DNA from 4 places in the Bradyrhizobium sp. USDA 4461 genome. Region 3 is predicted to be linked to each of the others. Evidence: predicted binding sites of a transcription regulator. Region 3 holds the regulator's gene; each other region holds the start of a gene.
The links. The regulator PhoB, encoded in region 3, activates phosphate uptake and scavenging genes when phosphate is short. The targets are predictions, from matches to a motif close to TGTCATNNANCTGTCAT.

Region 1 (7,809 bases), 600 kb from region 3:
ATGGCTCAAACCCGGCGCCGGCCCGCTCAGACACGATCTCGACAATGTCGATGGTGCTCCGAACGGCGCTGATATAGCCGTGCGGGCACCTTTCGGCAAGCAGGAAATGCCCCATTTTGCTGGGGTTTCGGGCCGAAAGGCCCGCCCGTGCCTGCGATTCTAGCGTTTTGCGCGGGCCGCCTCGACGATGGCAATGGCGGCGCGGACGCCGGCCTCGATGTCGAGGTTGGAATTGTCCAGCGTGTGGGCGTCAGCCGCCGGCCGCAACGGCGCAATGGTCCGGTTCTGGTCGCGCTCGTCGCGCTTGAGGATGTCGGCGAGCACGGCCTCCTCGTCGGCATCCTCGCCGCGGGCCCGGGCTTCCAGGGTACGCCGGCGCGCCCGCACGCGGGGATCGGCGACCACGAAGATCTTCACATCGGCATCGGGGCAGATCACGGTGCCGATGTCGCGCCCATCCAGCACCGCGCCGGGCGGATCGGCCGCGAACTGGCGCTGGAAATTCACCAGCGCCTCGCGCACCTTGGGAAAGGCCGAGACAACGGATGCGCCCTCGCCGACCTTCTGGGTCTTCAGGATCGGATTGCCGAATTTCTCGGGATCGAGCTCGAGCGCGACGGCCACTGCCAGCATCTCGTCGTTGAGGTCGGCGCCCTGCGCCATCATCGCATAGGCCACCGCGCGGTAGATCACGCCGGTGTCGAGATGGCGATAGCCGTAATGGTGGGCGAGCCGCTTGCCGAGCGTGCCCTTGCCGGAGGCGGCCGGTCCGTCGATGGCGATGATCATGCGAAATCAGCTCCAAGCGAGCGCATCATCGGGATGAAGTCCGGAAAACTTGTGGCAATGAAGGCGGTGTCGTCGACCTTCACCGGCCGGTCCGAAGCACAGCCCATCACCAGCGCCGACATCGCGATGCGATGATCCATGTGGGTGGCGACGAGACCGTCGCCCGGGACATGGCCGCGGCCCTCGACGATCAGATCGTCGCCGGAGACCTCGACCGTGACGCCATTGACCCGCAGCATGTCCGCGGTCGCTTCGAGGCGGTCGGATTCCTTGACCCGCAGCTCCTGCAAGCCGCGCATGATCGTGGTGCCCTCGGCAAACGCAGCCGCAACCGCGAGCACCAGATATTCGTCGATCATCGACGGCGCGCGCTCCGGCGGCACCTCGACGCCCCTGAGCTTCGAGGCACGGACGCGCAATTGCGCCATCGGCTCGCCGCCATCGCCGCGCACCTCGCTCTCCTCGATCGCCGCGCCCATTTCGCGCAGCGTGGTGAACAGGCCGGTGCGCAGCGGATTGGTCATCACGTCGGAGAACATGACGTCGGATCCCTGGACGATCAGCGCCGCGACGATCGGAAACGCCGCGGAGGACGGATCGGCCGGCACCACGATTTCGGCGCCGCGCAGCTCAGGCTCGCCATTCAGCGTGATCCGGCGGCCATGGCTGCCTTCCTTTTCGGAGGAGATCTCGGCGCCGAAATGCTTCAGCATCAATTCGGTGTGGTCGCGGCTCGCCTCCTGCTCGATCACGGTGGTGACGCCGGGCGCGGACAGCCCCGCCAGCAGCACCGCGGACTTGATCTGGGCCGAGGCGACCGGCGTCTTGTAGACGATCGGCACCGGATAGCGGGCACCATGCAGGGTCAGCGGCAGCCGGCCGCCGGCCCCGATATCGCTGGTCCGGGCGCCCATCAGCTCCAGGGGATCGAGGATCCGGCGCATCGGGCGCGACCGCAGCGAGGCGTCGCCATCGAAGATGGCCGCGATCGGGCATCCCGCCACCGCGCCCATCACCAGCCGGCAGCCGGTGCCGGAATTGCCGAAATCGAGCGGGGCTGCGGGCTGGGCGAAGCCGCCGACGCCGACGCCTGCGACCGACCAGGCAAAAGGCGCGGTCCGCTCCACTTTGGCGCCCAGTGCGCGCATCGATTTGGCGGTGTTGAGGACGTCCTCGCCCTCCAAAAGGCCGGAAATGCGGGTTTCGCCTACCGAAAGCGCTCCCAGGATCAGGGCACGGTGGGAAATCGATTTGTCGCCGGGGACGCGGACCTTGCCGGCCAGGGGGCCGCAGGCGCGCGATTCCAGCGGGGTCGGGATGTCAGAATGGGCCAAGACTGTGTCCTCTCGCGCCGCGGCAGGTATCACATAGGCAACACCGCGTCACGCGCCCGTCACTTGCGCGCAAACCGCTATTGACAGCGGCCCCTCAACTAGCCAAGTGAAGCACCGTTTTTCAGCAAAATTCTGGGATGACCACGTGGCCAAGTCCGAGCTCGGAACCAAGCGCATTTGCCCGACCACGGGCAAGAAGTTCTACGACCTCAACAAGAACCCGGTGATTTCGCCCTACACCGGCGAGGTCGTGCCGATCGCGCCGGTGGCCCCGCCGCGGGGCCGTGGCGCCACCGTCAATTCGCCTGCGACCGCCGCCGACATGCCGGAACCCGCCGAGGCCGAAGAGTTGGTCTCGCTGGAGGAGGCCGATGCCGAGGAGAACACCGGCAAGGTCAAGGCCCAGGTTCCCGAATCCGAGGACGATATCGAGGTCGATGAGACCATCGACGACGATGACGACGACGATTCGACCTTCATCGCCGACGAGGAAGAGGGCGATGAGGACGTGACCGACATCATTGGTGACGTCGGCGGTGATGAAGAGACTTGAGATCGGCGCCGATCTATGATCAACGGTGCTGCCGCGCGAGTCATCCAGGCCGCGCGGATCGGGATCGATCCCCCAGGATCATCCCACTGGAATATGGGGCCATAGCTCAGCTGGGAGAGCGCTTGCATGGCATGCAAGAGGTCGGCGGTTCGATCCCGCCTGGCTCCACCAGCCTTCGCTCGCTTCGCGAGCTACGGCTCGGCAAGCCTGGGGAAGTCCCTCGTAGCGAAGTGAACGAAGGCTGCCGCGGCGTAGCCCGAAGGGCGAAGCCGGGCTCTCACCGAATTCAAATACGCTAGCATGCTCCCCATCCGCCGCGCGGGGAGCCTCATGAAATACGTCTACATTCTCGAAAGCCTCGACGGCCTGCACTTCTACGTCGGGCTCACCGACGTTCTGCGGGCCAGACTGGCCAAGCACAACGCTGGCGAAGTGCCCCATACATCCAAATATGGGCCTTGGCGGCTCAAGACCTACGTTGCCTTCAGCGACGAGAAGCAGGCCGTTGCTTTTGAAAGATACCTGAAGTCCGCCTCCGGCCGCGCCTTCGCCAAGAAGCGCCTCTAGCCGCAGCTCGCACCGCCCGCTACTCCCCCAGCACCGCGTTCAACCGATCACGCAACGCGACGATCTCGTCCTTCATCGCCAGCAACTCCCCGACCGTGCAGTCTGATGCCGCGAGGATCGACTGCGGGACGGCTTTTGCCTTTTCGCGCAGGGCGTGGCCCTGCGGCGTCAGCGTGATCAGGACGATCCGCTCGTCCGCGCTGCTGCGGGTTCGGCTGATCAGCTCGGCCGCCTCCAGCCGCTTCAGGAGCGGCGTCAGCGTGCCGGAATCCAGGAACAGGCGCTCGCCGAGGTCCTTCACGGGCACGTCGTCGCGCTCCCACAGCGCCAGCATCACCAGATACTGCGGATAGGTCAGCCCGAGCCGGTCGAGCAGCGGCTTGTAGACGCGGTTGAAGGCGTGCGCGGTCGAATAGACCGCAAAGCAGATCTGGTTATCGAGCCGCAGCGCCTGATCCGCCGCCGTCTGTTTCCTGACCATGATTGTCATCGAATCCATCTCGTTTCCGGGTCATTCTGGGCTCAAGGGACCGTGGATTCAATTGCGGACAATTAAATGGGAGGCTCCATAATTTATATTGCGCACAATTCAATTGGATGCAATACATGCATCGCCGAATTCAAACCGGCCCACAATCAAGGGAGACCACGATGTCTGTGAACGTGCTCTACAAGACCAGCGCCAAGGCCACCGGCGGCCGCGACGGCCATGCGGCGACGCTCGACGGCGCGCTCGACGTCAAGCTCACGACCCCGAAGGAGCTCGGTGGCGGCGGCGGCGCCGGCAACAATCCGGAGCAGCTGTTCGCGGCCGGGTATGCCGCCTGCTTCATCGGCGCGATGAAGTTCGTGGCCTCGCAGGGTGGACCCAAGGTTCCCGCCGACGCCGCGGTGACCTCGACGGTCGGCATCGGCCCGCGCTCGGAGGGCGGCTTCGGCCTCGCCGTGGACCTCGCCATCTCGCTGCCGGGCCTGTCCCGCGCTGACGCCGAAGCGCTGGTCGAGAAGGCCCACCAGGTGTGCCCCTACTCCAACGCCACCCGCGGCAATGTCGACGTCAAGCTGACCGTCGTGTAGAGCCCTTTCCGTTCCGATTGAATCGGAACGGGGCCCTAGACTCTTCTTTTGACGCGTTTTCTTCACGCGAACCGGTATCCACTTCGCTCGAAAACGCTCTCATTCCACATCACGCAATGGTCCGCCGCGATACGTGGCGGACCATTGTCTTTCAGATGCCGGTTCGTTTGGCGAACGCCCGCGCCGCCCCTGCATGGGCCTGCGCCGATCAAAGCATTGCTGCCTTGCCTGAAGACCGTTAGCTCTGGGACCGCATTTCCAATCCCAACTGAGCGAAGGTTGTTTCCATGAATACCCCAGCGGCTGCGGGCGCGATGACCGGACTGCGCGTGATCGATCTGACGCGCGTGCTCGGCGGCCCGTATTGCACCCAGATTCTCGCCGACCACGGCGCCGATGTGATCAAGGTCGAGCCGCCCGCCGGCGACGAGGTGCGCGAGTGGGGCCCTCCCTTCCATGAGGAAGACGCGGCCTATTTCGTCGGCATCAACCGCAACAAGCGCTCGATCGGCCTCGACCTCGCCTCCGAAGGCGGACGCGCGGTGCTGATGAAGATGCTCGAGACCGCCGACGTGCTGATCGAGAATTTCAAGCCGGGTACGCTCGACAAATGGGGCATCGGAAACGACGTGCTGCGCGCGAAGTTTCCGCGCCTCGTGCATTGCCGGATCTCCGGCTTCGGCGCCGACGGCCCGCGCGGCGGCAACCCCGGCTATGATGCAATCATCCAGGCGATGACCGGCATGATCGCGGCCACCGGCTCGCCGGAGAGCGGCCCGATGCGCATCGGCGTGCCGCTGGTCGATATCACGACTGGTCTTTATGCCGCGATCGGGATCCTGATGGCGCTGTCGGAGCGGCAGCGCTCCGGGCTCGGCCAGTTCATCGAGACCACGTTGTACGAGACCGGGCTTGCGATCATGCATCCGCACACCGCGAACTACTTCATGCACGGCAAGCCGCCACAGCTCACCGGCAACGAGCATCCGAACCTCGTGCCCTACGCGATCTTCCCGACCAAGACCGACAACATCTTCATCGGCGTCGGCAATGACGGCACGTTCCGCAAGCTCGCCAAGGAGATCGGCAAGCCGGAGCTCGGCACCGATCCGCGCTTTGCCCGCAACAAGGACCGCATCGCCAACCGCGATGCGCTGCGGATCGAGCTTGCGGCGGTGTTCAGCCAGCACGAGGCCGAGCCGCTGTGCAACCGGCTGCTCGCCGCCGGCCTGCCGGCCGGCCCCGTGCAGAAGATCGACCAGGCGCTGACCAACCCGCACACCATCCATCGCGGCGACGTCATCGAGAAGGATTGGTACAAGGGCGTCGCCTCGCCGATCCGGCTCGAACGCACCAAGCCAAGCTTGCGCCGCACGCCGCCGAAATTCAGCCAGCACGCCACGGAAGTGCTCCGCGAGTTCGGCTACTCAAAGGACGAGATCAACGGCCTGGTCGACAAGGGCGTGGTCTGCGGCCCCCAGCGCAAGCGCTGACACAACCATCCGTCAGCCGTGCGGTGCAGCGTCGCGTCTGGCGCTGCACCGCACGGCGCCGGCTTCTTCGCCTTTTTTACCGCTTCCCTTTGTCGCGGCTTCCCCCCTACGATGGCTTTCGTTTATACGGTCATTTGAACGTCATCCGGCGCTGATAACGCGCGCAACGAAACATGACGTTTCCAACCGGGAGGGGCCTTGATGATTTTTCGACGATTGGGCGCTGCTGCTGTCGCCGCCGCTACGCTTGCATTCGCGTCGCCTGCATTTGCGGTGACCGAGATTCAGTGGTGGCACGCGATGACCGGCGCCAACAACGACGTCATCGTCAAGCTGGCCAACGACTTCAACACCTCGCAATCCGACTACAAGGTGATCCCGACCTACAAGGGCGGCTACGCCGACACCATGAACGCCGGCATCGCCGCATTCCGCGCCGGCAACGCGCCGCACATCATGCAGGTGTTCGAGGTTGGCACCGCGACGATGATGGCCGCCACCGGCGCCGTGAAGCCGGTCTACAAGCTGATGGCCGATGCCGGCGAGAAGTTCGATCCGAGCGTCTATCTGCCCGCGATCACCGGCTACTACTCGACCTCGAAGGGCGAGATGCTGTCGTTCCCCTTCAACTCGTCGTCGACGGTGATGTGGGTCAATCTCGACGCGCTGAAGAAGGCCAACATCGCGGAGATCCCGAAGACCTGGCCGCAAGTGTTCGACGACGCCAAGAAGCTGAAGGCCGCCGGCTACACCACCTGCGGCTTCTCCGGCTCGTGGGTCACCTGGGTCAATCTCGAGCAGCTCTCGGCCTGGCACAACGTGCCGCTCGCCAGCAAGGCCAACGGCCTCGACGGCTTCGACACCGTGCTCGAATTCAACGGTCCGCTGCAGGTCAAGCATCTCGAGAACCTGGTCGAGCTGCAGAAGGACAAGACCTACGACTATGCCGGCCGCACCAACACCGGCGAAGGCCGCTTCACCTCGGGCGAGTGCCCGATCTACCTGACCTCGTCGGCGTTCTTCGGCAACGTCAAGGCGCAGGCCAAGTTCAACTTCACCGCCGCGCCGATGCCGTATTATCCCGACGTCAAGGGCGCGCCGCAGAACTCGATCATCGGGGGCGCCTCGCTGTGGGTGATGGGCGGCAAATCGGCCGAGGAATACAAGGGCGTGGCCAAGTTCCTGACCTTCCTGTCGGACACCGATCGCCAGGTCTGGATCCACAAGGCGTCGGGCTATCTGCCGATCACCAAGGCCGCCTACGCCAAGGCCAAGGAAGAGGGCTTCTACAAGGACCAGCCCTATCTCGAGACCCCGCTGCTCGAGCTCACCAACAAGGAGCCGACCGAGAACTCCCGCGGCCTGCGCCTCGGCAACATGGTGCAGCTGCGCGACATGTGGTCGGAGGAGATCGAGCAGGCGCTGGCCGGCAAGAAGACCGCCAAGCAGGCGCTGGACTCGGCCGTCGAGCGCGGCAACCAGATGCTGCGGCAGTTTGAAAAGACCGCCGTGAAATAATCCGGCCCTAGACCAACGATCCGGCAGGCCGCATCATGCGGCCTGCCATTTTTCAGGATGTCATGCAAAAGCAAGCGATTTTCCAATCAAAGCTGTTGCCTTACGCGCTGGTTGCCCCGCAACTCGCGATCGTCCTGATCTTTTTCTACTGGCCGGCCGCGCAGGCGGTGATCCAGTCCTTCCTGCTGCAGGACGCCTTCGGCCTGTCCACCACCTTCGTCTGGTTCGAGAACTATCTCGAGCTGTTCAAGGACCCGGCCTATTTCGCCGCGATCGTCAGGACCTTCGCGTTCTCGTTCGCGATCGCGGTGTCCTCGCTGTCGTTTGCGCTGCTGCTCGCGGTCATGGCCGACAAGCCGCTGCGCGGCTCGACGCTCTACCGCACGCTCTTGATCTGGCCCTATGCCGTCGCCCCGCCGGTGGTCGGCGTGCTCTGGGTGTTCATGCTGCACCCTTCGCTCGGCGTGCTGTCGCGCTA
Region 2 (7,809 bases), 5.3 Mb from region 3:
CATCATGTCGAGCGCGCGCTTGGTGATGCCGACGCAGGTTGATCCCATCTCGAGCCGCCGCGTGCGCAGCCGCAGCTGCATCGGCGCGTAGCCCTTGCCGACCTCGCCCAGCACCGAGTCCTTCGGGATGCGGCAGTCCTCGAACACGATCTCATAGGTCGAGCCGCCGCCGACCATCGGGATCTCGCGCTCGATGATGAAGCCCGCGGTACCCTTCTCGACGATGAAGGAGGTGATGCCGCCCTGGCGCTGATCGTTGCCGACCCGCGCCATCACGATGATGAAGTCGGCGGCGCGCGCATTGCTGATCCAGATCTTGCGGCCGTTCAAGACCCACTGGTCGCCCTCGAGCACCGCGCGCGTCTTCATTCCTGCGGGATCGCCGCCGGCGCCGGGCTCGGAGATCGCGATCGCCGAGGCCATCCGGCCCTCGATATAGGGCTGCAGGTATTTCTTCTTCTGCGCGTCGGTGCCGACCGCCTGCAGCATGCGCAGGTTCGGCGAGTCCGGCGGCAGCACGAACGGCACGCAGCTGCGGCCGAGTTCCTCATGCACCGCAGCCATCGTCCGCGTCGGTAGATCGTGGCCGCCGAGATCCTCGGGCGCATCGAGGCCCCAGAGGCCGAGCTCCTTGGAGACGTCGCGCAGCCGCTTGCGCTGTTCCGGCGTGAGTTCGGGATGATCGCTGCCGGGTAGTTTCGATTTCAGATATTGCGGCTCGAGCGGGATCAGTTCGCGATCCACGAATCGCGCGACGGTCTCGCGGATCATGGCTGTCTGTTCGTCATCGCTCATCGGAGATTCCTCGCCTGCGCTATTATGTTTCAGAAAACCAGTAGCGCATTTCTTCTCGGCGGGAATAGCGGAAACGCACGCTCGCGCTCACGCTCGCGCGATGGTTTCACCGCGCGGAATTCAATATCCCGCGGCGCGGTCAGCGCGTACTGAATCGCACCGGACGAGATGGCGCGTCGAGCAATCGATCGCCAGCATGAGGTTTTTGGCAGCCAGCAAACGACCGGCGATCGCCGCACGAACGCGGCGCCTCGCCCTGACCTAACTTTATTCGGCAAACCCGACGTAGCTGACAAAGTCGCTATTGGCCTCGCGGTCGGAGCGCACCGCATTGGCGGCAAAGCTGTCGTCGGGATAGCCCATCGCGACGCAGGTCATGATCACCTGGTCTTCGGGGATGCTGGCGACCTCGCGCACGATGTCGGAGCGCATGATACCCTGGCCATTGATCACGCTGCCGAGGCCGCGATCCCAGGCGGCCAGCACGATGCCGTAGCAGAGCGCGCCGAGGTCGAAATGGCAGACCGCGCCGGGATCGAGGATGCGGTCATAGGTCAGCACCAGCGAGACCGGGGCGTCGAACTGGCGGAAGCCGCGCAGCACCCAGTCCTGCCGCATCGGCTTGTCGTCGCGGGCGATCCCCATGGCGCCGAACAGCTTCTTGGCGATGTCGACCTGGCGGCCGCGGTGCACGCCCTGGTACTCGCCATGGCTGACGATGTCGCGCTTGGCCTTGGCGCCGGCGATCATCTCCTCCATGTTGCGGCGGCGCACTTCCTCCAGCGGCGCCCCGGTCAGGACGTGGACGTGCCAAGGCTGGGTGTTCATCGAGGACGGCGCGCGCTTGGCCACCTCGATGATCTCCTCGACGGTCGCCCGGGACACCGGCTGCTTCTTGAACCCGCGCACGCTTTTGCGTGTCTGTACCAGCGTCTCGAATTCCATTCCGCGTTTCCCCCGTTTGTTCCGTGCGCACGGAATTTTCCCGCAGCTAACCGGGTATTTTATAGACAAAATCGGCTGTGGGAACTTGATCGGGCCAAGAATCCGATATCCAATCCGGCCACTGGTTTGGTTTAGGGAGAACCCAGATGAAGCGGATTTTCTTGGCGGCCGTGATCGCGACCTTTGCCGCCGGTTCGGCATTTGCTCAGGACGCCTCCTGCGAGACGAAGGCGGTCGGCAAGGACGGCAAGCCGCTGGCCGGCGCGGCCAAGACCTCGTTCATGAAGAAGTGCACGATGGACGCCTGCGAGACCAAGGCAGTCGGCTCCGACGGCAAGAAGCTCGCCGGCGCGGCCAAGACCTCATTCATGAAGAAGTGCCAGAGCGGCGCCTGAGCCCCCTCGCCGGCGCTCATTCGCTCATTTCAATCGGGACAGACCATCGGGTCGCGCGGCGCGCGGCCCGAACGGCTGTTGGCGGTGGCGAGCGACCGTCCCTTCGGCGCTCAGAACGAGACCCCGACCCGCACGCCCCTGCTCCAGACCCGCCGGCAGCGCTTCCTGGTGTTGCCGTGAAGCATTTCGAAGCGTTCGGGCAGCTGGATCGGCTTGGAAAACTCCAGGCAGGCCCCTCCGGCGGAATAGTCCACCAGCCGGCATTCGATCAGCGGCGTCTTCGGGTCCAGCTGGAGCTTGACCACACTGGAGACGCAACCCGACGGTCGAACACGCGCAAATCGCCGGGGGTGCATCAGGGCCGCCTCTGGTGGAATCGTACCGACAGATTCCCCGGCCCGCGTTAAGATTCCGTTCAGATGGATTGTTACGATTCGTGTCTGTCCGATGACGGATCGGCGCGCACCCGGGCGGCCGCCAGCGTCTCCGACGGTGCTTCCCCGAAATGTGACCGGTAGCTCCGCGAGAAATCGCTGAGGTGCCAGAAGCCGTAGGCAAGCGCACAGGCCTTAACGCTGGGCGCCCCGGCGAGCAGTTGCTTGCGTACCAGCCAGAGCCGGCGCAGCCGCAGATAGCGATGCAGGCTGATGCCCCGGTAGCGCTGGATGGCGTCGTGCAGCGTGCGCACCGACACGCCGATCTGCTTGGCGAGCTCGCCGCTGTAGATCGGATGGGCGACATCGCCGGCCAGAATGGCGCGCGCGTCGTTGAACACCTTGAACTGGCGCGTCGTGTTGGCGCGCGTCGCCCATCTGGCCGGCACGATCTCGGCGAACGCGTCGTCGATCGCGGCGAGCAGCGTCTCCTTGATCGAGGCCCCCGAAGCGAATTCCGCGATCGCAACCTGTTCCGACGTGACGAGCAGGACCTGCCTGACCACCTCGCGCAGCCGGTCCTGCGCGCGCTGAGAAATCTCGTGGATGCTGAAATGGAGACCGGGGTTCGGCCAACCGCGGTCGACGATCTCGGGCGTGAACATCACCGAGGCATATTGGCGCGCCGTCTGCTCCACCGATGTATAGAACGCGCCGCCGCCGCCGACTACGATCACCGCACGATCACGCTCGACGCCGTTGAAGCGCATCGGAACGCCATCGTCCATCGTGAAGCCGACAGCGGTGGTGTGCGGCCCAAGCTGTGCGTCGACGATCCGTGGAAAGGACTGGGTGTAATTGAGCTCGCATCCCGGCAAGCTCAGGATGACCTGCTCGGCCGAAATCTTCCGCACGAGTGGCGTGAAATCAACATCCAGATTTCGGATCGAACTCCGGAATGCATCAACATCGTCAAAACGAAAGACTCTCGGCACCAGCAATGGCGCCGTCAAATGACCGCTCCTATGACATGTTCTTCAAATGAACTGGTCTTCAAATGAACTGTTCTGCAAAATTTGTCGGCCGCGCCCACCTCGCGCCCGGGCTCATTGATGAATTCCAAGCACCAGATGCGAATCGTCCGACAAATTCAATCAGGGAAAATGCGGGTCATGCGCCCAGCCGGACAATCAGGCAAAGGTTCGCCGCTGCCGAATTTCGATAGTGTTTGCCGGGACATCCACCGTCGGGGTGGCCCTCCCCATCGAATTCTATACCTCTATTAAAGATTCGGCGGGCAGATTGACCTTGGGAACAATGACGTTCCTCGTCGCGGAACATTTTAGGTACCGCAATGACAGCCATTGCCTCGCCAGAACTTATTGCCAAGCTCGACCACGTCCTGAAGGCCGGCTCCCCCGATCTCCGCACGCGTATGCTACAGGAGGTGGCAAAGCTTTTTCTCGACGACGCTCATCGGCTCAGCGCGCAACAGGTCGAGATGTTCGACGGGATCCTGATCCGCCTGACTGACGACGTCGAGTTGCGGACCCTGACCACGCTCAGCCGCTCGCTTGCCGACTTGCACCTGGTGCCGTGCGAACTGGCGCGTCGTCTGGCCAACCATGACGACGCCGATGTCGCCGCGCCGATCCTGAGAAAATGCGACTGCATTCCGGATGCCGATTTGATCGACATCGCCTGGATGCGGGCCGAAGGACATCTCTGCGCGATCGCCGGCCGCAAGCAGGTCAACGCCGAGCTCGCGGACATTCTGCTGATGCGCGGCGACAGCAATGTGCTTCGCGCGCTGGCGCGCAATCCCGGCGCGGATATGACCAGCGCCGGCCTTGCCATGATGGTCGATGCCGCCGAGCGCGACGACGACATCGCAGACGCGTTGATCTCGCGCAGCGACCTGCCTCACCGCGTCCTTGCCGACCTCGTGATGCGGTCGACGCCGCCCCGGCAGGCCCGGCTGCTCAAGCTCGTGCGGCCCGAGCTTCGGGACACGATCCGCGCCGCCAACGCTGCCGGTGCGGCCCGCGCCTCCGCAAACCCGCCAGCCACGATCGACGATGCGGAGGCGCGGGCCATGGTGACGACGAAGCGCACCCAGGCCGTGTGAGTGTGCATGACATATGGCGACCGCAGGGCGGAGCGCGTCAAGCTCGACACGCGCCATCCCGTCAATCTGATGGGTGTCGACGGGACCTGGCGGCGGAGCTGCATCCTGCTCGACGTCTCGCAGAGCGGTGCCCGGCTCGAGGTCGAGGGGACACTCGACGTGCTGAAGGCCCAGGAATTCTTTCTGGTGCTGTCCTCGCGGGGGCTGGCGTTCCGGCGCTGCGAGCTGGTTCGTGTCGACGGCACCGAGATCGGCGTGAGATTCATCGAAGAACGACGGCGAAAGGGACGCCCCGTCATCCCCAGATGAGGATTGGCGGCCACCGCCTGAAGGGAAGGTTGACGAGATGACCGTGCAGAGAGCGACAGACATCGAGGTGTCGACCACCTCCGCCGCGCCATTGCGCGGAACCATCGAAATCGACTGCGCCGGCACCGCCTCGACCTTCGCGATCGATGAGGAGCTCGCGCATCGCCTGTGCGCCGATCTGGAGCGCTTTCTGACCCAGGCCCCGCGCCGGGCCCGCACGGCGCGGTTCTGATAACACCTGGGCTCCCGGCCGCCCGCGTCTACTCCCGCTTGAAGCGATAGTCGAAGCGATCGCCGTCGGCCGTGATCAGGCCGACCGTCGGAGCGGGAAAATGGATCGGCAGGATCAGCGTATCGGTCCCGGCGACCGAGGCAAAGAATTTCCGACGCGACCGTGCCGACTGCTTCGGATCCCAATCCGGCTTAGCCGACCACTCCGGCTCGCGGCACTGGATCGCGTGATGCATCAGGTCGCCGGCGACCACCGCGCGCTGCCCCTTCGAGACAATGTTGATGCAGCAGTGGCAGGGCGAATGGCCCGGCGTCGGCGTCAGCGTGACGGTGTCGTCGAGCGCGTAGTCGTCGTCGACCAGCAGCGCCTGCCCCGCCTCGACGATCGGCAGGCAATTGTCGCGAAACACCGTGCCGGGCGGATTGGCGCCTTTCGCATTCTCGGCCTCCCAGGCCGCGTACTCGCCTTTATGGAAAACGTATTTCGCGTTCGGAAAGGTCGGCGCCCAGCGCCCGTCGCGCAGCGTCGTGTTCCAGCCGGTGTGGTCGATATGCAGATGGGTGCAGAACACGTAGTCGATCTGCTCATAGGAGATGCCGAGCGCGAACAGCTCGTTGCGCCAACGCTCCTTGCCCGGGAAGTCGAACGGTGGCGGGTGCCCCTTGTCCTCGCCGGTGCAGGTGTCGACCAGGATGGTATAGCGCGGGGTCCGCACCACGAAGGTCTGGTAGGTGATCACCATCATGCCGCGCGCAGCGTCGAAGACCTCGGGCTCCATCGTCTTGAGGTGATGCTTGAAGACGGCGTCGTCGTAGGTCGGGAAGAAATCCTGCGGCCGCCGCCACGGCCCCTCGCGCTCGATCACCGCGTCGATCGTGATGTCGCCGATCCTGATCTGCTTCATGCCGTTCCGCTCCCGCTTTTTTTCCGAAGCGTAGCGGGCGGTATTTGGCTCCACAAGCCGAGCGCTACGCAGCGCCCCATGCCGCTTTGCATTGCTGGCGAGAAACGGCGATGCCGCATTTCATCCGAAATGTCGTCCATGCTGCGCCGATGCCCCATCGCGCGATTTCGACGACCCCGGCGGCAAGCGCCAATCGAACCCCGCCAACAGCGCGGCGCTGAAGGACGCGATGGTGCGGGCGATTGTCGCGGCGGATACCCTGAAAAACTAGACCGCGGGCGCCTGTTCTCCTTTCCTGTCATTTCACCGTAACAAAAATCGTGCGACTGAAGCGGCTCGCCCTATCGAGGACAACGCCATGACCGCACCAAAACCTTCCCGCCCCAAGATTGCCGAAACCGTCATCGAGACGACGGTCAAGCTGCGGGAGGTCAAGGTCGGACGTTGCTGCGAAGTGCTCGGCGACACCGCGATCGAATACAGCGAGCTCGGCGATTACTCCTATCTCGGCAGCGGCTGCATGGTCGCCGACGCCGTGATCGGCCGCTTCTGCGCGATCGCGGCGCAGGTCCGGATCGGTGCGCCCAATCATCCGCTCGAGCGCCCGTCCCAGCATCGCTTCACCTATTGCCCGGAATATTACACCGACGCCGCCGAGCGCGATCATGACTTCTTCAAGAACAGACGCGCGGATCGCGCCGTGATCGGCAACGACGTCTGGATCGGCCATGGCGTGATCGTGCTGCCCGGCGTCACCGTCGGCGACGGCGCGGTGCTGGCGGCCGGCGCGGTGGTCTCGCGCGATGTCGCGCCCTACACCATCGTCGGCGGCGTCCCGGCCCGGCCGATCAAGGAGCGGTTCAGCCGCAAGATCGCGGCCGAGCTGTCGCAGATCGCCTGGTGGAATTGGCCGCCGGAAACCATTTGGGAGCGCCTGCCGGAGTTTCAGTCCGGCGACGTCGAGGCATTCTGCGCGCGGTGGCGGGCTTGAGCTAGCTCCGCAAACCCGGCGCTTCTTGGCCGGTGCGCGCAACGTATTCGGTGTAGCCGCCGCCATATTGATGGATGCCATCGGGCGTCAGCTCGAGCACGCGGTTGGAGAGCGCGGCGAGGAAATGCCGGTCGTGCGAGACGAACAGCATGGTGCCTTCGAACTCGGAAAGCGCGTTGATGAGCATCTCCTTGGTGGCGAGATCGAGATGGTTGGTCGGCTCGTCCAGCACCAGGAAGTTCGGCGGATCGAACAGCATCTTGGCCATCACCAGCCGTGCCTTCTCGCCGCCCGACAGCACCCGGCACTTCTTCTCGACATCGTCACCGGAGAAACCGAAGCAGCCGGCAAGCGCGCGCAGCGAGCCCTGCCCGGCTTGCGGGAATGCGTCCTCCAGCGACTGGAACACGGTGCGCTCGCCGTCGAGCAGGTCCATCGCATGCTGGGCGAAATAGCCCATCTTGACGCTGCCGCCGATCGCGACCGCGCCGTCGTCCGGCTCGGTTGAACCGGCGACCAACTTCAGCAGCGTCGACTTGCCGGCGCCGTTGATGCCCATCACGCACCAGCGCTCCTTGCGACGGATCATGAAGTCGAGCCCGTCATAGATCCGCTTGCTGCCATAGGCCTTGTGGACGTTCTTCAGGCTGACGACGTCCTCGCCGGAGCGCGGCGCCGGCTGGAATTCGAACGCCACGGTCTGGCGCCGGCGCGGCGGCTCGACCCGCTCGATCTT
Region 3 (7,809 bases):
CCGACTCAAACGGCTGTCGCAGGCTGATTCGGGTCCCCGCGCCGAGCCGCATCATGAGGCGGTTCTGGTCCGCAAGCGTGGTGACTCCGGCGTCTGATGAAGCGGCCCGATGCCTCCCGAGGGAAGGTCGCCATGACCGCGCCTGGGCGAGACGTGAACCGACGGGATGAAAGCCGCCGCAATGGCAATTGACGATACGCCGCAATCGATCTTCTCGCCCTGGCCCGACCGGCTGCGCCATTCCGCGCTGATCCTGCTTGCCGCGGCGCTGGCGCTCAGCGTGGTGGTCGCGCTCGGCGAATTGTCGCTGGTGCGCGCCTGCGCGGTGTTCGCCTGCATCGCGGCCGCGGCCCTGGTGCCATGGCGGCTGCATGATGCCGGGACCTCGCGCGAGGATGTCCGCGGCGTCAATCCGGTGGAGGCCGCTGCCGTCAGCGCCGTCGTCGCCGGCATGCCGGATCCGGCCGTGCTGCTCGATCGCGCCGGCCGCGTCATCCATCTCAACGCCGCCGCGGCCGAGCTCGCGCCGGCGCTGCGCAAGAACGAATTGGCGCAATTTGCCCTGCGTTCTCCGGAGATCATCACCGCGCTGCGCGAGGCGATCGCGACCACCGAGCCGCGCCGCGCCACCTACACCGACCACGTCCCGGTCGATCGCTGGATGGAATTGGTGATCACGCCGGTGCCGGTGCCGACCCAGTTCGGCGGCACCGAGAAGTGCATGCTGATGACCTTCCACGATCTGACGCCATTGCGCCGGGTCGAGGAGATGCGCGCCGACTTCGTCGCCAATGCCAGCCACGAGCTGCGCACTCCGCTCGCCGCGCTGTCCGGCTTCATCGACACCCTGCAGGGGCCGGCGCGCGAGGACGCGCGGGCCCGCGAGCGCTTCCTCGGCATCATGCACACCCAGGCCACCCGCATGGCCCGGCTGATCGACGACCTGTTGTCGCTGTCGCGGGTCGAGCTGTCGGCCCATGTGCGGCCCGAGGCTTCGATCGACATCGTGCCGATCGTCCGCCAGGTCGCCGACGGGCTCGAGGCGCTGGCCAGCGAGCGCCAGGTCGAGATCGACGTCGACCTGCCCCAGACCCCGGTCACGATCGCCGGCGACCGCGAGGAACTGCTGCGCCTGTTCGAGAACCTGATCGAGAATGCGCTCAAATACGGCGCCTCCGGGGGGCGCGTCATAGTGTCGCTCAATCAGGCCGCATCCAGCGCATCGGGCGAGGGGGCGCCCGAAATCCGTGTCATGGTACGGGATTTCGGCCCCGGCATTGCGCCCGAGCACCTGCCGCGGCTGACCGAGCGCTTCTACCGGGTGGACGTCGGCGACAGCCGGAACCAGGGCGGAACGGGCCTCGGATTATCTCTGGTGAAACATATTCTTAACCGTCATCGCGGGCGTCTTTTGATCGAGAGCGTGCCGAACAATGGCGCGACCTTTACCGCCTGTTTTCCCCGGCCGAAGACCCCGTTACCGACCCATAGCTGAGCGTTTTCAGCTGCTTAGCTCTGTCATCCAACTGTCATCCAACCTTCGTAAAAGCAGCACCGACCGCTCCTAGATGGACCGGCGTGGGCGCGATCGGGCGCATTCGGCGCTTCGCCCACAAGATGGAGACCACCCCATGAATTTCATCAAAGCAATCGTCGCTGCCGGCATGGTCGCCGCTTCGACGTCGGCCTTCGCTGCCGATATTACCGGCGCGGGCGCGACGTTTCCGTTCCCGATCTATTCGAAGTGGGCTGACGCCTACAAGAAGGACACCGGCAATGGCCTGAACTATCAGTCGATCGGTTCGGGCGCCGGCATCAAGCAGATCCAGGCCAAGACCGTGACCTTCGGCGCCACCGACGCGCCGCTCAAGGCCGAGCAGCTCGAGAAGGACGGCCTCGTGCAGTGGCCGATGGTGATGGGCGCGATTGTTCCGGTCGTGAACGTCGAAGGCATCAAGTCGGGCGATCTCGTGCTCTCGGGCGAAGTGCTCGGCGACATCTATCTCGGCAAGATCACCAAGTGGAATGACCCGGCGATCGCCAAGCTCAATCCGAAGCTGACCCTGCCGGCCGACGCGATCACCGTCGTGCGCCGTTCGGACGGTTCGGGCACCACCTTCAACTTCACCGACTACCTCTCCAAGTCGAACGCCGACTGGAAGTCCAAGGTCGGTTCCGGCACCGCGGTCGAGTGGCCGGTCGGCGTCGGCGCCAAGGGCAACGAAGGCGTTGCCGGCAACATCAGCCAGACCAAGAACGCGATCGGCTATGTCGAATACGCCTACGCCAAGCAGAACAAGCTGACCTACACCGCGCTGGTCAACAAGGCCGGCAAGACCGTGCAGCCGACCATCGCCGCCTTCCAGGCTGCCGCCTCGAATGCCGATTGGGCCAAGGCTCCCGGCTACTACGTCATCCTGACCGATCAGCCGGGCGAAGCCTCCTGGCCGATCACCGCGGCGACCTTCATCCTGATGCACAAGGACGCGACCGACAAGGCGGCCTCGCAGGAAGCGATCAAGTTCTTCAAATATGCCTTCGAGAAGGGTGGCAAGGCGGCCGAAGAGCTCGACTACATCCCGATGCCGGACTCGGTCGTCAAGCTGATCGAGAAGACCTGGTCCTCGGACATCAAGAGCTAAGTCCACCGCATCGGACAACGCCTGTGCCGCCTGTCGAGGGCGGCACAGGTTGAACGACCAAGCTGTTGAGCGATCAAGACCCGGGCTCCGATCACCGCGGCAACAAGCGCGGGAGGGGTCCGGGGTTCGCGCCTCCGGCAGGCGCGGCCGGAACGGTGCCGGGTCACAGGCGTCACTGGAGATCGCTTCGGGGCGTGGCGGTTTGCGTGGCTTTCACATAGTAAAGAGGGAATTGGCGTGGCAGACATGGCTGTTCAGGGCGATGTGATGGAAGCCGCGGGACCTTACGATCGCGCCAAGGCCCTCAGTGCCTTTAAGCTCGGTGATCTCACTTTCTATTGGATCACCCGCATCTCGGCGATCTCGGTCCTGTTGATCCTCGGCGGCATCATCCTGTCGCTGATCGTCGGCGCCTGGCCGGCAATGAAGGAATACGGCTTCGCCTTCCTCTGGACCCAGCGTTGGGCGCCCTCGGCCGATCCGCCGGTGCTCGGCGCGCTCGGCCCGATCTACGGTACGCTGATCACCTCGGTCATCGCCATGCTGATCGCGATCCCGGTCGGCATCGGCATCGCCGTGTTCCTCACCGAACTCTGCCCGCAGTGGCTGCGCCGCCCGATCGGCATCGCCATCGAGCTGCTCGCCGGCATCCCCTCCATCATCTACGGCATGTGGGGCTTCTTCGTGCTCGGCCCGTTCCTGGCCAACACGTTCCAGCCGTTCATGATCCGGATCTTCGAGGGCGTTCCGGTGCTGGGCGCGGTGTTCGCCGGCCCGCCGTCCTATCTCAGCCTGTTCAACGCGGCGCTGATCCTCGCCATCATGGTGCTGCCGTTCATCACCGCGATCTCGGTCGACGTGTTCAAGACCGTGCCGCCCGTGCTCAAGGAAGCCGCCTACGGCATGGGCTGCACCACCTGGGAAGTCGTCCGCAGCGTCGTGATCCCCTACACAAGGGTCGGCGTGATCGGCGGCATCATGCTGGCGCTCGGCCGCGCGCTCGGCGAAACCATGGCGGTGACCTTCATCATCGGCAACTCGTTCCGCATCTCGTCGTCGATCTTCGCGCCGGGCACCACGATCTCGGCGGCGATCGCTTCCGAATTCGCCGAGAGCGACGGCCTGCACCAGTCCGGCCTGATCCTGCTCGGCCTGTTGCTGTTCGTGCTGACCTTCTTCGTGCTCGCCGGCGCGCGGCTGATGCTGATGCGGCTCGAGAAGAAGGCGGGGAAGTGACGCCATGAACCCGATCTACAAATCCCGCCGCCGCAGCGACATCATCATCCGCACGCTCTGCGTCGGTGCGGCGCTGTTCGGCGTCACCTGGCTGGCGCTGATCCTGATCACGCTGCTCTACAACGGCCTTGCCGGCCTCAGCGTGCAGCTGTTCACCCAGAACACGCCGCCGCCGGGCTCGACCGACGGCGGTCTGCTCAACGCCATCGTCGGCTCGGTCATCATGACCGTAATCGGCGTCGGCATCGGCGCGCCGCTCGGCCTGTTCGCCGGCACCTACCTTGCCGAGTACGGCAAGCACGACAAGCTCACCTCGGTGATCCGCTTCATCAACGACATCCTGCTCAGCGCGCCGTCGATCATCATCGGCCTGTTCATCTATGGTGCGGTGGTGGTGCCGATGCGCGGCTTCTCGGCGATCGCAGGCAGTCTTGCGCTCGCCGTGATCGTGATCCCGGTCGTGCTGCGCACCACCGAGGACATGCTGCTGCTGGTGCCCAATCCGTTGCGCGAGGCGGCCTCCGCGCTCGGCCTGCCGCGTTCGCTGGTGATCAAGCGGATCGCTTATCGTGCTGCGCGTAGCGGCTTGATCACCGGCGTGCTGCTGGCGACCGCGCGTGTCGCCGGCGAGACCGCGCCGCTGCTATTCACCGCGCTGTCGAACCAGTTCTTCAGCTGGGATTTGACCAAGACGATGGCCAACCTGCCGGTGACCATCAACAACTTCGTGCAGAGCCCCTACGCCTACTGGAAGGAACTGGCGTGGAGCGGCGCACTGCTCATCACCTTCACCGTGCTCGCGTTGAATATCGGCGCGCGTATCCTTGGTGCCGAAAGGACCGCAAAATGACCGAGCTTTCCGTCTCCACGACTGTCGCGGGCCACGTTCCCCAGGTGCCGCTTCCGGACGCGCCGCCGAAAGTCACGGTGCGTAACCTCAATTTCTATTACGGCGAGCACCACGCGCTGAAGAACATCAACCTGACGCTCGGCACCAACCGCGTCACGGCGTTCATCGGACCGTCGGGCTGCGGCAAGTCGACCCTGCTGCGCATCTTCAACCGGATGTACGACCTTTATCCGGGCCAGCGCGCGGTCGGCCAGCTGATGCTGGACCAGACCAACATCCTCGATCCCAAGCTCGACCTCAATCTGCTCCGCGCGCGGGTCGGCATGGTGTTCCAGAAGCCGACGCCGTTCCCGATGACGATCTACGAGAACATCGCCTTCGGCATCCGCCTCTACGAGAAGATCTCGAAGTCCGAGATGGACGACCGGGTCGAGAAGGCGCTGCGCGGCGGCGCGCTGTGGAACGAGGTCAAGGACAAGCTGAACGCCTCCGGCCTGTCGCTGTCCGGCGGCCAGCAGCAGCGGCTGTGCATCGCGCGCACCGTGGCGGTGCGTCCCGAGGTGATCCTGTTCGACGAACCGTGCTCGGCGCTCGATCCGATCTCCACCGCCAAGGTCGAGGAGCTGATCCAGGAGCTCTCCGAGGATTACACGATCGCGATCGTCACCCACAACATGCAGCAGGCGGCGCGCGTCTCCGACAAGACCGCCTTCATGTATCTCGGCGAGCTGATCGAGTTCGACGACACCAACAAGATCTTCACCTCGCCGAGCGATCGACGCACCCAGGACTACATCACTGGCCGGTTCGGCTGACCGGGCTGAGGAGACAGATGATGGCTTCTGAACACACCGCCAAGGCATTCGACAGCGACCTGCAGGAGTTGACCCGCCTGGTCGCCGAGATGGGCGGCCTCGTCGAGCGGATGATCACCGAGTCGGTCGACGCGCTGATCCGGCGCGACGTCGCGCTCGGCAAGCGCGTGGTCGCCGCCGATATCGAGATCGACAATCTGCAGCGCGTCATCGAAGAGCGCGCGGTGCTGACGATCGCGCGGCGCCAGCCGATGGCGATCGATCTGCGCGAGATCGTCAGCGCGATGCGCGTCGCCACCGACCTCGAGCGGATCGGCGACCTCGCCAAGAACATGGGCAAGCGCGTCGCGGCGCTGGAGAGCGATTTCCAGCCGCTGAAGCTGATCCGCGGCCTGGAGCACATGACCGACCTCGTGCTGTCGCAGGTCAAGTCGGTGCTCGACGCCTATGCCGCGCACGATCTGCCGGCGGCGATGAACGTCTGGAAGGGCGACGAGGAGGTCGATGCGATCTGCACCTCGCTGTTCCGCGAGCTGCTCACCTACATGATGGAAGATCCGCGCAACATCTCGTTCTGCATCCATCTGATGTTCTGCGCCAAGAACATCGAGCGGATCGGCGATCACGCCACCAACATCGCCGAGACTGTGTTCTACATGATCGAAGGCCAGCAGATCACCGACAAGCGCCCGAAGGGCGACATGACCAATTTTGCCACCACTGTGCCGGGTAACTAGGACATCATCCGCACGCGCGGAACCGGATTGTCTTCGACAAGTCGTTTCCGCGGGGATTATGCTCAAGAAGCTAAGTGTTTCGGTTTGCGTCTGGGCAACAGATCACCACAGAGAAAGAACTTAGACCGATGAGCGCACGCATTCTGGTAGTCGAAGACGAGGAAGCGCTAACGACGCTGTTGCGCTACAACCTCGATGCGGAAGGCTACGATGTCGAAACGGTGGGGCGCGGCGACGATGCCGATACCCGCCTCAAGGAGCGCGTTCCCGACCTCGTGGTCCTCGACTGGATGCTGCCGGGCCTGTCCGGCATCGAGCTGTGCCGCCGCCTGCGGGCGCGGCCCGAGACCAAGCAGCTTCCGATCATCATGCTGACCGCGCGCGGCGAGGAGAGCGAGCGGGTGCGCGGTCTGGCCACCGGCGCCGACGATTACATCGTCAAGCCGTTCTCGGTGCCGGAGCTCCTGGCGCGGGTGAAGGGCCTGCTGCGCCGCGCGAGCCCGGAGCGGCTCGCCACCGTCCTGACCTATGGCGACATCGAGCTCGACCGCGAGAAGCGCCGCGTCGCGCGCTCGGGCCGTCCGATCGATCTCGGGCCGACCGAGTATCGGCTGCTCGAATTCTTCCTCGAGCATCCCGGCCGCGTGTTCAGCCGCGAGCAGCTGCTCGACAGCGTCTGGGGCCGCGACATCTACATCGATGAGCGCACCGTCGACGTCCATATCGGCCGCCTGCGCAAGCTGCTCAATCCGGGCCGCGAGCAGGATCCGATCCGCACCGTGCGCGGCGCCGGCTACGCGCTCGACGACCGCTTCGCGAAAGCCGAGCCGCAGCCGTAAGTCGCCTTTCCGGCGAGAGCCGTCATCGTCATTGCGAGCGGAGCGAAGCAATCCATCGCGCCACGAGCGGCGGCTCGTTATCGCGTGAGGTGAGCACACTGTCCGGCTCCCTCCCTCCTTGCGGGGGAGGGTGGGGAGGGGCGCGTGTGCTCACCTTACGTCGCGCAGTGCGCTTGACCTGGGCTATGTGCCCTTGATGTTCATTCGCTCACAAAAAATCCCCGCTTGTGCGGGGATTTGTTTTTCAGGTCTTCCGTAGTTTTCCCGAGGGCTACTTGATCTGCGGCTTCGCCGACGGCCGGCGGCGATCGGCGGCGGGCTGGTAGGCGACGCGGGAATGATGCGCGCAATAGGGCAGGCCGGCGAGCGCCTTGCCGCCGCAGAAGAAGAATTCCGGGCTCGAGGGATCGCCGACCGGCCAGTGACAGGTGGCCTCGTTGAGTTCGAGCAGCGACAGCCGCTGGCTCATCGGCACCACGTTGTCGAACGAGATCGGATCGGGCTCCATCTCGACCTCGAAGGCGTGCGCGAGCGCGGTGTTGCCGCGCGAGACCGGGCGCGCCACTCGCATCATGTGCTGGGCGGGGCGCGCCTTGCGCTGCCGCGGCGCCGCCGTGGAGGGTGCCTTGGCGCGGCCGGAGAGGCCGAGCCGGTGCACTTTGCCGATCACGGCGTTTCGCGTCACATTGC
Region 4 (7,809 bases), 5.5 Mb from region 3:
TATCCATGCGTTGATCGGGCCGAACGGCGCCGGCAAGACGACCTGTTTCAATCTGCTGACCAAGTTCCTGAAGCCGTCGGCCGGCCAGATTCGCTACAAGGGCCAGGACATCACCGCGATGCCGCCCGCCGACGTGGCGCGGCTCGGGCTCGTCCGCTCGTTCCAGATCTCTGCGGTGTTTCCGCATCTGACAGCGCTGGAAAATGTGCGCGTGGCGCTGCAGCGCCAGCATGGTTCGTCATTCGATTTCTGGCGCTCCAAGAGCGTGCTCGACCGCTTCAATCCGCGCGCGCACGAGCTTCTGAACGATGTCGGCTTGAGCGAATTCGCCAACACGCCGGCGGTCGAGATGCCGTACGGCCGCAAGCGCGCACTTGAAATTGCAACGACACTCGCGCTCGACCCCGAGATGATGCTGCTCGACGAGCCGATGGCCGGCATGGGCCATGAGGACATCGACAAGATCGCGGCGCTGATCAAGCGGATCTCGGCCAAATACACCATCCTGATGGTCGAACATAACCTCTCGGTGGTGGCCAACCTCTCCGACATCATCACCGTGCTGACGCGCGGGCAGGTGCTGGCGGAGGGCAACTACGCCGACCTCTCCAAGGACGAGCGCGTGAAGGAAGCCTATCTGGGAGCGGGTCATGGCTGAGGCAAATCTCGCGGAGAAGCCGGTGGCCGCGGCCGGCGCCGAGGTGCTGGCGGTCAAGGATTTGCAGGCCTGGTACGGCGAATCGCACATTCTACACGGCATCAATTTCAACGTGAAAGCCGGCGAGGTGGTGACGCTGCTCGGCCGCAACGGCGCCGGCAAGACCACCACGCTGAAGTCGATCATGGGCGTGATCAACAAGCGCTCCGGCTCGATCCGCTTCGACGACAAGGAGATCATCCGCGCCACGTCGGACAGAATCGCGCGGCTCGGCATCGCGTTCTGCCCGGAGGAGCGCGGCATCTTCGCCAGCCTCGACGTGAAGGAGAACCTGCTGCTGCCGCCGGTGGTGCGTCCGGGCGGGCTGCCGCTCGACCAGATCTTCACGCTGTTTCCCAATTTGAAGGAGCGCCTCACCAGCCAGGGCACCAAGCTGTCGGGCGGTGAGCAGCAGATGCTGGCGATCGCGCGCATCCTGCGCACCGGCGCGCGCTTCCTGATGCTGGACGAGCCGACCGAAGGCCTGGCGCCGGTCATTATCCAGCAGATCGGGCACACCATTGCGCGCCTGAAGTCGCAGGGATTTACGATCCTGTTGGTCGAGCAGAATTTCCGTTTCGCCTCGACCGTTGCCGACCGCTACTACATCGTCGAGCACGGCAAGGTGATCGACGGCTTCGCCAATTCGGAGCTGTCCGCCAACATGGATAAGCTGCATACCTATCTCGGCGTCTGATCGCCCGAGCCAGAAAATTTGAGGACTGAGGGAATCCCCATGAAGAACACGATTTCTGCGCTTCTGCTCGGCACCGCGATGGCGCTCAGCGTCGCGAGCATTGCCTCCGCCGACGACAAGGTCGTCAAGATCGGCGTGTTGTCGGATCAGTCCGGCCTCTACGCCGACCTCGCCGGTCCCGGCTCGACGCTGGCGGCGCAGATGGCGATCGAGGATTCCGGCCTCAAGGCCAAGGGCTGGACCATCGACCTGATCTCCGGCGATCACCAGAACAAGCCCGACATCGGCACCACCATCGCGCGCCAGTGGTTCGACGTCGACAAGGTCGACACCATCGTCGACGTGCCGAATTCCGGCGTCGCGCTCGCGGTCAACAACGTCGTGAAGGAAAAGAACGGCGTCTACATCAATTCGGGCGCTGCGACCTCGGACCTCACCAACGCACAGTGCTCGCCGAACACGGTGCACTGGACCTACGACACCTACATGCTGGCGCACGCCACCGGCCAGGCGCTGGTCAAGGCGGGCGGAGACACCTGGTTCTTCCTGACCGCGGACTATGCGTTCGGCGCGGCGCTGGAGCGCGACACCACTGCGGTTGTCCTCGCCAATGGCGGCAAGGTGGTCGGCGGGGTCAAGCATCCGCTCAACACCGCCGATTTCTCCTCGTTCCTGCTGCAGGCGCAGGCCTCCAAGGCCAAGATCATCGGCCTCGCCAATGCCGGCGGCGACACCACCAACTCGATCAAGCAGGCGGCCGAGTTCGGCATCGTCAAGGGCGGCCAGAAGCTTGCCGCGCTGTTGCTGTTCCTCACCGACGTCAAGGCGATCGGGCTCGAGACCGCGCAGGGCCTGAACTTCACCGAGACCTTCTACTGGGACCTCAACGACAACACCCGCGCGTTCTCCAAGCGCTTCTCGGAGCGGATGAAGAACGGCGCGCCCCCGACCATGGTGCAGGCCGGCGTCTATGCGGGCCTCACGCATTACTTCAAGGCGCTGGAAGCGCTCGGCGGCAATCCGCATGACGGCGCCAAGGTGGTCGCCAAGATGAAGACCATCCCGACCGACGATCCGCTGTTCGGCAAGGGCGAGGTCGAGGCCAACGGCCGCGTCACCCACGACGCCTACCTGTTCGAGGTGAAGAAGCCCTCGGAGTCCAAGGGACCGTGGGACTTCTACAAGCTGGTCGGCACCGTGCCGGGCAACCAGGCCTTCACGCCGCTCGACAAGAGCACCTGTGCGCTCCTGAAGAAGTGACGATCACGCCCGCCGGCCATGCGCGTGGCCGGCGGGCTTCATCTATCTAAGCGAAAGCTCATTCGATGCAGGCTCTCTACGCACAGCTTCTGGTCGGACTGATCAACGGCTCGTTCTACGCGCTGCTCAGTCTCGGGCTTGCCGTCATCTTCGGCATGCTCAACATCATCAATTTCGCGCATGGCGCGCTCTACATGATGGGCGCCTTCGTGGCGTATTTCCTGCTCAATCTGGGCGGCATCAACTACTGGTGGGCGCTGATCATCGCCCCCGTCGTGGTCGGCATCTTCGGCATGATCCTCGAGCGCACCATGCTGCAATGGCTGACCGGGCTCGACCATCTCTACGGCCTGCTCTTGACCTTCGGCATCGCGCTGATCGTGCAGGGCGTGTTCCAGAACTATTTCGGCTCCTCCGGCCTGCCTTACTCGATCCCGGATCAGCTCAAGGGCGGCGTCAATCTCGGCTTCATGTTCCTGCCGATCTATCGCGGCTGGGTGGTGGTGTTCTCGCTGGTGGTGTGCCTTGCCACCTGGTTCCTGATCGAGAAGACGCAGCTCGGCGCCTACCTGCGTGCCGCGACGGAAAACCCGACGTTGGTGCGCGCCTTCGGCATCAACGTGCCGCGCATGATCACGCTGACCTACGGGCTCGGCGTCGGCCTTGCCGCGCTCGCCGGCGTGCTGTCGGCGCCGATCAACCAGGTCCGCCCGCTGATGGGCGCCGATCTCATCATCGTGGTGTTCGCGGTGGTCGTGATCGGCGGTATGGGCTCGATCATGGGCTCGATCATCACCGGCTTCACGCTCGGCGTGATCGAGGGACTGACCAAGTATTTTTATCCCGAGGCCTCCAACACCGTGGTGTTTGTCCTGATGGTGCTGGTGCTGCTGGTGAAGCCAACGGGACTGACGGGACGGGCGGCCTGATATGTCAGCATTGACCGACGATACACTTCCGATGACGCCGCGCGCGATGCGCGACGAGATGATCGTGTTCGCCGTGATGGCGGTGCTGCTGGCGGTGGTGCCATGGACGGGGATCTATCCGTTCTTCGTCATGCAGGCGCTGTGCTTTGCGCTGCTCGCCTGCGCCTTCAACCTCTTGATCGGCTTTGGCGGCCTGCTGTCGTTCGGCCACGCCATGTTCCTCGGCACCGCCGGCTACGTCTCGGCGCATGCGCTGAAGGTGTGGGGGCTGCCGCCGGAGCTCGGGATCGTGGTCGGCACCGCCGCGGCGGCTCTGCTCGGCCTCGTCACCGGCTACATCTCGATCAAGCGGCAGGGCATTTACTTCTCGATGATCACGCTGGCGCTGTCGCAGCTGCTTTACTTCCTGTATTTGCAGGCGCCGTTCACCCATGGCGAGGACGGCATCCAGGGCATCCCGCAGGGCCATTTGCTCGGGATCTTCGACCTCTCGAAGCCGATGGTGCTCTACTACGTGGTGCTGGTCGGCTTCCTCGCCGGCTTCCTGTTGATCTACCGCACCATCAACTCGCCGTTCGGCGAGGTCTTGAAGTCGATCCGCGAGAATGAGCCGCGCGCGATCTCGCTCGGCTACAAGACCGACCAGTACAAGCTGCTCGCCTTCATCCTGTCGGGCACGCTGGCGGGCTTTGCCGGTTCGCTGAAGGTGTTCGTGGCGCAGAACGCCTCGCTCACCGACGTGCACTGGTCGATGTCCGGTGAAATCGTGCTGATGACCCTGGTCGGCGGCCTCGGTACCATCTTCGGCCCGGTGGTCGGCGCCTTCGTGATCATCGCCATGCAGCAATATCTCGCCGGGTTCGGCCAGTGGGTGACCGTGATCCAGGGCGTGATCTTCGTGGCCTGCGTGCTGCTGTTCCGCCGCGGCCTGGTCGGCGAGTTGGCCCATCTGCTCAGGCGGTCGCTGTAAGGGCAGGGGCAGGATTTCGGCCGACATAGCGGTGGACGACCGCCCGTTCGGGCGGTCGTTTCAGGTTTTTTCCCCGCCAGATGCTCTATGACAGTTCTGTGACAGTCGCTAAAAGGGCTGTCCCAGAATGATGGAACAGAGACATGCTGCGCTGGTTTCGCGCCTTCCTGCCCAAGGAAGAGCGGTTTTTCGAGCTGTTCGCCCGCCACGCCCAGACCTCCGTGCAGTGCTCGCTGGCGCTGCAGGACATGCTGAAGGGCGGGGAGGAGACCCCGGTGTTCTGCCAGCGCGTCAATCAGTTCGAGAACGACGCCGACAGCGTCACCCGCGAGGTGCTGACCGCGGTTCGCCGCACCTTCATCACCCCGTTCGACCGCAGCGACATCAAGAACCTGATCACCGCGATGGACGACGCGGTCGACCAGATGCAGGCGACCGCCAAGGCGGTGATGCTGTTCGAGGTGCGCGAGTTCGAGCCGCCGATGCGCGAGATCGGCACCCTGATCGTCGAATGCGCCAATCTGGTCGTCCGCGCGCTGCCATTGTTGCAGGCGATCGGCCACAACGTCTCGATGCTGACCCAGATCACCGAGGAACTGACCAAGCTCGAGGGCCGGGTCGACGATCTCCACGATATCGGGCTCAAGGAGTTGTTCCTGAAGCACCGCAACGCCAACACGATGGACTTCATCGTCGGCGCGGAGATCTACGACCACCTCGAGAAGGTGGCCGACCGCTTCGACGACGTCGCCAACGAGATCAACTCCATCGTCATCGAGCAAGTCTGAGCATGATCCGGAAAAGTGTGGAGCGGTTTTCCGGCGCGACAAACGCGGAACACGTTTGCGCGGAGATCATGCTCAAGAAAACACAATAAAGCGGGGCATCACGTGGACGCCACGCTGGGTCTTCCGGTTCTGACCATCCTGATCGCGGTCGCGCTGCTGTTCGACTTCCTGAACGGCCTGCACGACGCCGCGAACTCGATCGCGACCATCGTCTCGACCCGGGTGCTGCGGGCCGCAATATGCGGTGTTCTGGGCGGCGTTCTTCAACTTCGTTGCCTTCGCGGTGTTCGGCCTGCATGTCGCCAACACCATCGGCACCGGGATCATCGACCCGTCGGTGGTGGATGCGACCGTGATCTTCGCCGCGCTGGTCGGCGCGATCGTCTGGAACGTGATCACCTGGGGCTTAGGCATTCCCTCATCGAGCTCGCACGCGCTGATCGGCGGCCTGGTCGGCGCCGGCATGGCGAAGGCGGGCATCTCAGCGGCGGTGTGGAGCGGGCTGACCAAGACCCTGCTCGCGATCGTGCTGTCGCCGCTGGTCGGCTTCCTGCTGGCGCTGGTGCTGGTCGCGATCGTGTCCTGGCTCTCGGTGCGCTCGACGCCGTTCGCGGTCGATCGCGCCTTCCGCATCCTGCAATTCGCCTCCGCGTCGCTGTATTCGCTCGGCCATGGCGGCAACGACGCGCAGAAAACCATGGGCATCATCGCCGTGCTGCTCTACTCGCAGGGCCATCTCGGCGACACCTTCGAAATCCCGTTCTGGGTCGTGCTGGCCTGCCAGAGCGCGATGGCGCTGGGCACCTTGATGGGCGGCTGGCGGATCGTCCGCACCATGGGGCTTCGCATCACCAAGCTGACGCCGATGCAGGGTTTTTGCGCCGAAACCGGCGGCGCCGCGACGCTGTTCATCGCGACCTATCTCGGGGTTCCCGTCTCAACCACGCATACCATCACCGGCGCCATCGTCGGCGTCGGCGCCGCACGGCGGCTCTCCGCCGTGCGCTGGAACGTGGCGAGCTCGATCGTCTACGCCTGGGTGATCACGATCCCGGCGTCGGCCGCGGTCGCCGCGGCGACGTATTGGGTCGTGCAAATCCTGAAGTAATTAACCGACCAGTTTCAGCCCGACGATGCCCGACACGATCAGGGCGATGCTGGCAAGCCGCATCGCGGTCGCCGGCTCACCGAGCAGGATGATGCCGAGCGTTGCAGTGCCGACCGCGCCGATCCCGGTCCAGACCGCATAGGCGGTTCCAATCGGCAGCGTCTTCAGCGCGAGGCCGAGCAGCAGCACGCTGCCGGCCATCGCCGCCAGCGTCAGCACCGACGGCACCAGCCGCGAGAAGCCCTCGGTATATTTCAGTCCGATCGCCCAGCCGATCTCGAGCAGGCCTGCGGTGAACAGAATGGCCCAAGCCATAACGAACCCTCCGGATAAGGCAGGGTCGTCCCCGCGGGTGATGTGGTGAGGGAAAGGTCGTCCTTTCCGGCCATATATGGGGATCGCGCCGCCGCTCCGCATTGCGACAAAACGCCCTTGATTGCGCCCGTTTTCCCTGCCAAATGCCCGCCATGTCCGACATTTCAGTTTCAGCCGAATCGCCGTCCCGCTCGCCGCTGTCAGAGGAAGTGGCGCGCCGGCGCACTTTTGCGATCATCTCGCACCCGGACGCCGGCAAGACTACGCTGACGGAAAAGCTGCTGTTGTTCGGCGGCGCCATCAACCTCGCGGGCCAGGTCAAGGCCAAGGGCGAGCGCCGCAACACGCGGTCGGACTGGATGAAGATCGAGCGCGAGCGCGGCATCTCGGTGGTCACCTCGGTGATGACCTTCGAATTCAACGAGCTGGTGTTCAACCTCCTGGACACGCCGGGCCACGAGGACTTTTCGGAAGACACCTATCGCACGCTGACCGCGGTCGACTCCGCGGTCATGGTGATCGACGCCGCCAAGGGCATCGAGGCGCGCACGCGCAAGCTGTTCGAGGTGTGTCGGCTGCGCGACATCCCGATCATCACCTTCATCAACAAGATGGACCGCGAGAGCCGCGACACGTTCGAGCTGCTGGACGAGATCGAGAAGACGCTGGCGCTCGACACCACGCCGATGACCTGGCCGGTCGGCCGCGGCCGCGACTTCCTCGGCACCTATGACGTCGTCAATGGCGGCGTGCGGCTGCTGGAAGGCGGCGGCGCCAAGACCGGCGCCACCGAGCAGATCGACATCGCCGATCTCGGCAAGCGCAATCCCAACCTCGACGTCGCCGAGGTCAAGGACGAGCTGGCGCTGGCCTCGGAGGCCTGCAAGCCGTTCGAGCTCGCCGCGTTCCGCGAGGGCCATCTGACGCCGGTCTATTTCGGCAGCGCGCTGCGCAATTTCGGCGTCGGCGACTTGCTCGAAGGCCTCGGCAAGTTCGCGCCGGCGCCGCGCGCGCAGGATTCCGATCTGCGCAAGGTCGATGCATC

Region 1: ugpB (sn-glycerol-3-phosphate ABC transporter substrate-binding protein UgpB) is a predicted target of PhoB. The motif match lies at 5,942-5,958, and genes of this name have one in related genera.
Region 2: ACVINW_RS32920 (DapH/DapD/GlmU-related protein) is a predicted target of PhoB. The motif match lies at 6,379-6,395, and genes of this name have one in related genera.
Region 4: ACVINW_RS33570 (DUF47 domain-containing protein) is a predicted target of PhoB. The motif match lies at 4,641-4,657, and genes of this name have one in related genera.

Annotation. Positions count from the first base shown of each region.
Region 1 is NZ_JBSRXM010000001.1:2,226,184-2,233,992, forward strand. It holds gene cmk ((d)CMP kinase) at 160-789, opposite strand; gene aroA (3-phosphoshikimate 1-carboxyvinyltransferase) at 786-2,123, opposite strand; gene ACVINW_RS10410 (TIGR02300 family protein) at 2,269-2,676, shown strand; tRNA gene ACVINW_RS10415 (tRNA-Ala) at 2,772-2,847, shown strand; gene ACVINW_RS10420 (GIY-YIG nuclease family protein) at 3,007-3,243, shown strand; gene ACVINW_RS10425 (MarR family winged helix-turn-helix transcriptional regulator) at 3,263-3,724, opposite strand; gene ACVINW_RS10430 (organic hydroperoxide resistance protein) at 3,895-4,320, shown strand; gene ACVINW_RS10435 (CaiB/BaiF CoA transferase family protein) at 4,608-5,813, shown strand; gene ugpB (sn-glycerol-3-phosphate ABC transporter substrate-binding protein UgpB) at 6,015-7,331, shown strand; gene ugpA (sn-glycerol-3-phosphate ABC transporter permease UgpA) at 7,394-7,809, shown strand, end outside.
Region 2 is NZ_JBSRXM010000001.1:6,979,770-6,987,578, forward strand. It holds gene ACVINW_RS32875 (acyl-CoA dehydrogenase family protein) at 1-795, opposite strand, end outside; gene ACVINW_RS32880 (nitroreductase) at 1,063-1,740, opposite strand; gene ACVINW_RS32885 (hypothetical protein) at 1,887-2,135, shown strand; gene ACVINW_RS32890 (PilZ domain-containing protein) at 2,246-2,491, opposite strand; gene ACVINW_RS32895 (helix-turn-helix domain-containing protein) at 2,563-3,522, opposite strand; gene ACVINW_RS32900 (DUF2336 domain-containing protein) at 3,864-4,637, shown strand; gene ACVINW_RS32905 (PilZ domain-containing protein) at 4,644-4,946, shown strand; gene ACVINW_RS32910 (hypothetical protein) at 4,984-5,178, shown strand; gene ACVINW_RS32915 (MBL fold metallo-hydrolase) at 5,207-6,082, opposite strand; gene ACVINW_RS32920 (DapH/DapD/GlmU-related protein) at 6,441-7,073, shown strand; gene ACVINW_RS32925 (ABC-F family ATP-binding cassette domain-containing protein) at 7,075-7,809, opposite strand, start outside.
Region 3 is NZ_JBSRXM010000001.1:1,629,925-1,637,733, reverse strand. It holds gene ACVINW_RS07755 (UPF0104 family protein) at 1-97, shown strand, start outside; gene ACVINW_RS07750 (sensor histidine kinase) at 182-1,495, shown strand; gene pstS (phosphate ABC transporter substrate-binding protein PstS) at 1,632-2,642, shown strand; gene pstC (phosphate ABC transporter permease subunit PstC) at 2,889-3,878, shown strand; gene pstA (phosphate ABC transporter permease PstA) at 3,883-4,728, shown strand; gene pstB (phosphate ABC transporter ATP-binding protein PstB) at 4,725-5,543, shown strand; gene phoU (phosphate signaling complex protein PhoU) at 5,564-6,280, shown strand; gene phoB (phosphate regulon transcriptional regulator PhoB) at 6,409-7,119, shown strand; gene ACVINW_RS07715 (GcrA family cell cycle regulator) at 7,391-7,809, opposite strand, start outside.
Region 4 is NZ_JBSRXM010000001.1:7,108,810-7,116,618, reverse strand. It holds gene ACVINW_RS33595 (ABC transporter ATP-binding protein) at 1-658, shown strand, start outside; gene ACVINW_RS33590 (ABC transporter ATP-binding protein) at 651-1,394, shown strand; gene ACVINW_RS33585 (ABC transporter substrate-binding protein) at 1,434-2,654, shown strand; gene ACVINW_RS33580 (branched-chain amino acid ABC transporter permease) at 2,720-3,583, shown strand; gene ACVINW_RS33575 (branched-chain amino acid ABC transporter permease) at 3,585-4,553, shown strand; gene ACVINW_RS33570 (DUF47 domain-containing protein) at 4,697-5,341, shown strand; partial or broken gene ACVINW_RS33565 (anion permease) at 5,444-6,449, shown strand; gene sugE (quaternary ammonium compound efflux SMR transporter SugE) at 6,450-6,764, opposite strand; gene ACVINW_RS33555 (peptide chain release factor 3) at 6,917-7,809, shown strand, end outside.